Regions from separate parts of the Streptomyces sp. NPDC085460 genome, predicted to be linked through region 3. Evidence: riboswitches for the same ligand, from Rfam matches in the RefSeq annotation. Region 3 holds a riboswitch; each other region holds the start of a gene.
The links. A riboswitch is a leader RNA that binds a small molecule or an ion and turns the genes downstream of it on or off. The one in region 3 is predicted to bind thiamine pyrophosphate.
Positions count from the first base shown of each region.

Region 1: linked by a shared signal. The riboswitch ahead of thiC (phosphomethylpyrimidine synthase ThiC) and the one ahead of thiO (glycine oxidase ThiO) in region 3 are both predicted to bind thiamine pyrophosphate.
Region 2: linked by a shared signal. The riboswitch ahead of ACIGHB_RS18400 (thiamine ABC transporter substrate binding subunit) and the one ahead of thiO (glycine oxidase ThiO) in region 3 are both predicted to bind thiamine pyrophosphate.

Region 1 covers NZ_JBITTO010000003.1:501,234-503,493, forward strand. The annotation lists gene ACIGHB_RS10170 (YibE/F family protein) at 1-1,040, opposite strand, end outside; TPP riboswitch at 1,235-1,373, shown strand; gene thiC (phosphomethylpyrimidine synthase ThiC) at 1,368-2,260, shown strand, end outside.
Region 2 covers NZ_JBITTO010000006.1:444,435-446,694, forward strand. The annotation lists gene rlmN (23S rRNA (adenine(2503)-C(2))-methyltransferase RlmN) at 1-744, shown strand, start outside; TPP riboswitch at 774-883, shown strand; gene ACIGHB_RS18400 (thiamine ABC transporter substrate binding subunit) at 965-2,056, shown strand; gene ACIGHB_RS18405 (iron ABC transporter permease) at 2,095-2,260, shown strand, end outside.
Region 3 covers NZ_JBITTO010000005.1:238,189-240,448, reverse strand. The annotation lists gene ACIGHB_RS14925 (NAD(P)/FAD-dependent oxidoreductase) at 1-1,139, opposite strand, end outside; TPP riboswitch at 1,223-1,336, shown strand; gene thiO (glycine oxidase ThiO) at 1,334-2,260, shown strand, end outside.

The sequences.
Region 1 (2,260 bases), on a different contig from region 3:
TCCCAGACCGCCGAGGTCTGGGTGACGGTCACGTCGTCCAGCACACCGAGCGAACCGATGATCACACCGGCCAGGAGCAGGCCGGACATGTCGATCTCCGGGTAGAGGCCGTGGATGAGCCCGGTGTAGTCGTCGGTGTTGCCGCTGAGCGAGGCCCAGCCGATGAAGAAGGACCCGAGCAGTCCGATCAGCAGCAGCGAGATCAGCGTGCCCAGGACGGCGACCGAGGTGCGGGCCGACAGGCCGTGGCACAGATAGAGCGCGAGCAGCATGATCGCGCTCGATCCGACCACCGCCACGATCAGCGGGTTCGACCCCTCCAGGATCGCGGGCAGGATGAAGAGCGTGAGCACCAGGAAGCTCACCGCGAGCGCGATCAGCGCCATCACGCCCCGCAGCCGGCCGACGAGCACGACCGCGAGGGCGAAGATGCCGGCGAGGACCGCCATCGGCACCTTCCGGTTCACGTCCGTCACCGAGTACTGCAGGTCCTTCGGGGCGTCGGGGGCGTAGGCGACCACCACGCCCTGGCCCTCGTCGAGTTGGCGCGGAGCGTCCGGCTGCACGATCTCGGTGAACTGCCGCCCCTTGTCCGTGCCGCTGGTGACCTCGATCGTCGCCTTCTCGCACTGACCCTGTTGCCCGTTGACCGCCTCGCGGCCCTGCGGGGTGGTCGTGTCGCCGGTGGGCGGCACCTGCGCCGCGTTCACGTCCTTGCAGTCCACCTGCTCGACCGCGACGACCCTGCCCTGCTCGGTCTGCCGGTCGAAGCCGACCCCGGTCCGCTCGTGCGCCGGCGTGCCGCCGGGCCAGAGCACCACCAGACCGACGGCCACGGCGGTGGCGAAGGGGATGAGGACGGCCGCGATGACCCTGCGCAGATGGCGGGAGACGGGCGCGGCGGGCCCGTGACTGTGGCCGTGGCCGTGGCCGTGGCCGTGGCCGTGCCCATGGCCGGAGCCGTGGCCGGAGCCGTGCCCGTGCCCGTTGCCAGGGTTGGAGCCGTGGCCGGAGCCGGAGCCTCCGGCCGGACCACCCACTGGCCCACCGCCTGGGCCACCGCCCGGAACACCGCCTGGGCCGGTGCCGCTTCCGTGCTCGTTCCCGTGGTCGTGGCCGCGGTCGTGGCCGTGCGGATCGGGGGTCTGCTGCGAGGAAGTCACCGACCGATCATCGCAAGAACGGAGGGGGCCCACTGTTCAGCACGCCCGGGAGGGCGCTAGCGTGGTGGCACCTTTGCACACGCGGGAGCTCGGAGCACCGGGCTGAGAGGGCGCTGATCACCGTACGCGGACGCGTACGGGAGGAGGCTGCGCCGACCGCCGAACCTGTTACCGGGTAATGCCGGCGTAGGGAGATTCGGTCTCATGACCATTCAGGACGCACGCACGCCTGCCTCCGACCAGAACGAGCAGAACGACTCGAACGGCGAGCGCACGCCCGGCTGGCACAAGGGGTACGTCGAGGGCTCGCGCCCCGACATCCGGGTGCCGGTCCGCCAGGTCCACCTCACCAACGGCAAGGACGTGACGCTGTACGACACGTCCGGCCCGTACACCGACCCCGCCGTCGACACCGACGTCCGCCGGGGCCTCCTGCCGCTGCGCGAGAACTGGATCATCGCGCGCGGCGACACCGAGGAGTACGCGGGCCGCCCGGTCCGCCCCGAGGACGACGGCATCAAGCACACCTCGCCGCGCGGCGGCGGGCTGAAGAACCTCGACGCGGTGTTCCCCGGCCGTCCGCGGCTGCCCCGCCGGGGCCGCTCCGGGCAGGCCGTGACCCAGCTCGCGTACGCCCGCCGGGGCGAGATCACCCCGGAGATGGAGTACGTGGCGATCCGGGAGAACGTCTCCCCCGAGGTCGTCCGCGAGGAGATCGCGGCGGGCCGCGCGGTGCTGCCGGCCAACGTCAACCACCCGGAGATCGAGCCGATGATCATCGGCAAGCGGTTCCTGGTGAAGGTCAACGCCAACATCGGCAACTCCGCCGTCACCTCCTCCATCGAGGAGGAGGTGGAGAAGATGACCTGGGCGACCCGCTGGGGCGCCGACACGGTCATGGACCTGTCCACCGGACGCAACATCCACACCACCCGCGAGTGGGTGCTGCGCAACTCCCCCGTGCCGATCGGCACCGTGCCGCTCTACCAGGCGCTGGAGAAGGTCGACGGCAGGGCCGAGGACCTGACCTGGGAGATCTATAAGGACACGGTCATCGAGCAGGCCGAGCAGGGCGTGGACTACATGACCGTGCACGC
Region 2 (2,260 bases), on a different contig from region 3:
TGCATCTCGTCGCAGGCGGGCTGCGGCATGAACTGCCCGTTCTGCGCGACCGGGCAGGCGGGGCTCGACCGGAACCTGTCGACGGCCGAGATCGTGCACCAGATCGTCGACGGCATGCGGGCGCTGCGCGACGGAGAGGTGCCGGGCGGTCCGGCGCGGCTGTCGAACATCGTGTTCATGGGGATGGGCGAGCCGCTCGCCAACTACAAGCGGGTCGTCGGCGCCATCCGCCGGCTGACCGACCCCGAGCCGGACGGTCTGGGGCTGTCGCAGCGCGGGATCACCGTGTCCACGGTGGGTCTGGTGCCGGCGATGCTGCGCTTCGCCGACGAGGGCTTCAAGTGCCGGCTCGCGGTGTCGCTGCACGCGCCGGACGACGAGCTGCGGGACACGCTGGTGCCGGTGAACACGCGCTGGAAGGTGCGGGAGGTGCTGGACGCGGCCTGGGAGTACGCCGAGAAGTCCGGGCGCCGGATCTCCATCGAGTACGCCCTCATCCGGGACATCAACGACCAGGCGTGGCGGGGTGACCTGCTCGGCAAGCTGCTCAAGGGCAAGCGGGTGCACGTCAACCTGATCCCGCTGAACCCGACGCCGGGGTCGAAGTGGACCGCGTCGCGGCCGGAGGACGAGAAGGCGTTCGTCGACGCGATCGCCCGCCACGGTGTGCCGGTGACCGTGCGTGACACCCGGGGCCAGGAGATCGACGGTGCCTGTGGGCAGCTGGCGGCCTCCGAGCGCTGACCTTGTACTCTGTGCTCGAACACATCTGCATATTCCGACAGGGGAGCGCCACAGCGCTGAGAGTGCGGTAACCGTAGACCGCAGACCCTCTGAACCTTGCCCAGGTCATTCTGGGTAGGAAGTTCGGTCGTAACTCGAGCTGTTGCGCCCTGCCCGCGTCCGTTCCGGCGGCCGCGGGCAGGGCCGCGTCTCTTCCTGGTCCCACCCAGGAGGACAACCGATGCACACCAAGAAGGCAGCCGCCGTCGCGCTGGTCGCGGCGCTCGGCGTCACCGGCCTCGCCGCCTGCTCCACCGAGGACGCCCGCGAGGCCGCGGGCAAGTCCGGGGAGCCGGCGCCGAAGACCGTGACCCTCGTGAGCCACGACTCCTTCAACGCCTCCAAGGAGGTGCTGGCCGAGTTCACGAAGCGGACCGGCTTCACCGTGAAGGTGCTGAAGGCCGGCGACGCGGGCGAGGCCGTCAACAAGGAGATCCTCACCAAGGGCTCCCCGCAGGGCGACGTCTTCTTCGGCGTCGACAACACGCTGCTCTCCCGCGCCCTCGACAACGGCATCTTCGAGCCGTACGAGGCGAAGGGGGCGGACCGGGTCCCGGGCACGTTCAAGCTCGACAAGGAGAACCGGGTCACGCCGATCGACACCGGTGACATCTGCGTCAACTACGACAAGAAGTTCTTCGCGGACAAGAAGCTCGCGCCGCCGGTGTCCTTCGACGACCTGGCGAAGCCGGAGTACAAGGACATGCTGGTGGTGGAGAACCCCGAGCGGTCCTCCCCGGGCCTCGGCTTCCTCCTCGGCACGGTCGCGCGGTACGGCGACGAGGGCTGGCAGGACTACTGGAAGAAGCTGAAGGCGAACGGCGTGAAGACCGTCGACAGCTGGGAGCTCGCCTACAACCAGGAGTTCTCCGGTTCGGCCGGCGGCAAGGAGGCCAAGGGCGACCGTCCGCTGGTCGTGTCGTACGCCTCCAGCCCGCCGGTCGAGGTGCTGTACGCGGAGCCGCAGCCGAAGGAGGCCCCGACCGGGGTGTCCACCGGCACCTGCTTCCGGCAGATCGAGTTCGCGGGGCTGCTGCACGGGGCGAAGAACCCCGAGGGCGGGAAGGCGCTGATCGACTTCCTGATCTCGAAGAAGTTCCAGGACGACATGCCGCTGCAGATGTTCGTGAACCCGGTGGCGGAGGACGCGACGCTGCCGGAGCTGTTCACGCAGCACGGCGTGGTCGTGGAGAAGCCGCAGACGATGGCGCCGGAGAAGATCGCCGAGCGGCGTGAGGCGTGGATCCAGCAGTGGTCGTCGCTCCTCAAGTGAGGTCCGGCCGCCGGGGGAGCGCGGCGCGGCTGGGGCTGATGGTCCTGCCCGTCGCGTTCTTCGCGGTCTTCTTCGCCTGGCCGGTCGTGTCGATCGTCGAGCGCGGGCTGCGGCCCGGCGGGGTCTGGGACCTCGGCGCGATCGGGGCGACGCTCGGCCGTTCGGACATCCTCGGCGTGCTCGGCTTCACGGTGTGGCAGGCGG
Region 3 (2,260 bases):
CCCTGGGCGAGGTCGCGGGGGCGGCCGACGGCGAGCAGCGCGACCGGCACCTCGTCGCGCAGCCAGAGCACCGACCAGGAGGGCCCGGAGGAGTCGCCGCGGCGTACCAGGGTGTCGGCGCCGGCGTGGTGGCCGGCGTACTGGACGAAGCGGCCGAACTGCTCGGACCAGAAGTACGGGACGGGGTCGTACGGCTCCGGCTCGACGCCCTGGGAGCCGGTGACGCAGGCGGCGACCGTGCGGGGGCCCTGGAGGGCGTTGTCCCAGTGGTGGACGAGGAGCCGTTCGCCGTAGCGGGCGGAGGGGAAGGAGGCGCAGTCGCCGACCGCGTACACGTCGGGCAGCGAGGTGCGGAGCCGGTCGTCGGCGGTGACGGCGCCGCTCGGGTCGAGGGCGATGCCGGAGCCGGCCAGCCAGTCGGTCGCGGGGCGGGCGCCGATGCCGACGACGACGGCCTGGGCGGGCAGTTCGCGGCCGTCGGCGAGGACGACGGCGCCGGGCCGGACGCCGGCCACGCGCGCGTGGGTGAGGAGTTCGGCGCCGCTCTCGGCGTACCAGCCGGCCATGGCGGTGGTGACCTCGGCGGGCAGGGCGCCGGCGAGCGGCAGGGCGGCGGCCTCGACGACGGTGACGGCGCAGCCGGCCTCGCGGGCGGCGGTGGCGAACTCGGCGCCGATCCAGCCGGCGCCGACCACGACGACGGGGCCGCCGCCCGCGAGGACGGGGCCGAGGCGGACGGCGTCGTCCAGGGTGCGCAGCAGGTGGACGCCGGGGACGCCCTCGGAGCCGGGGAGCGTGAGCGGGTGGGCGCCGGTGGCGAGGACGAGGGTGTCGTACGGGAAGCGTCCCGCCTCGGTGACGAGCTCGCGCTCCGCGGGGCGCACTCCGGTGACGTCGAGGCCGAGCCGGAGGTCGACGCCGAGGGACTCGAAGTCGATGTCAAAGGCGGAGTGCTCGGCCTTGCCGAGGAGGACGGCCTTGGAGAGCGGGGGCCGGTCGTAGGGCTGGTGGGGTTCGGCGCCGATGAGGGTGACGGGGCCCTCGAAGCCCTGCTCGCGCAGGGCGACGGCGGTCTGCACGCCCGCCATGCCCGCGCCGACGATCACGACGTGCCGCTGGGTCTGCTTCTGCTCGCTCACCCGTCCACCTTACGCAGCTGACGGCACGTCAGAAAGAGAGGTGCCCTGTGGCACTCCGGCGGCGGGGGCTAGGGTGGCGGGCACACACCACTCGCGGGAGCCCGGACGCACCGGGCTGAGAGGGAGGCTGGCCGGCCTCCGACCGTACGAACCTGATCCGGGTCATGCCGGCGAAGGGAGGGGCGGAACCGCCCATGCGTTCTTCCGAACCACACCAGAACGAACGGACCGCGGCACACCGGAACGAGCCGGCCGCAGCTCAACGAAACGGGCCGGCCTCGGCACACCGGAACGAGCCGGCGCCATCTCAACGAAACGAGCCGGCCTCGGCACACCGGAACGGGCCGGCCACCGACGTCCTCGTCGTCGGAGGCGGCGTCATCGGCCTGGTCACGGCCTGGCGGGCGGCCCTGCGCGGGCTGAGCGTCGCCCTGGTCGACCCCGAGCCGGGCGGCGGCGCCGCGCGGGTCGCGGCCGGGATGCTCGCCGCCGTCACCGAACTGCACTACGGCGAGGAGACCCTGCTCGGGCTCAACCTCGCCTCCGCCGCGCGCTACCCCGCGTTCGTCGCCGAACTGGAGGAGGCCACCGGCCTCGACGTCGGCTACCGCGCCTGCGGCACCCTCGCCGTCGCGCTCGACGCCGACGACCGGGCCCACCTGCGCGAACTCCACGCCCTCCAGACCCGCTGCGGACTGGCCTCCGAGTGGCTGAGCGGCCGCGAGTGCCGCCGCCTTGAACCCATGCTGGCGCCCGGCGTGCGCGGCGGACTCCGGGTGGACGGCGACCACCAGGTGGACCCGCGCCGGCTGGCCGCCGCGCTGCTGACGGCCTGCGAGCGGGCCGGGGTGGTCTTCCACCGGGCGCTCGCGGAGCGGCTCGTCGTCGTCCGGGACCGGGCGCGCGGGGTCGCCCTCGCCGACGGCACCGAGCTCGCGGCCGGCGAGACCGTGCTCGCCGCGGGCAGCCTCAGCGGGAGGCTCGCGGGCGTGCCCGAGGCGGTGCTGCCGCCGGTCCGTCCGGTGAAGGGCCAGGTCCTGCGGCTGCGGATCCCCGCCCCGTACGCCCCCTTCCTGTCCCGCACCGTCCGGGCCGTGGTGCGCGGCAGCCACGTCTACCTG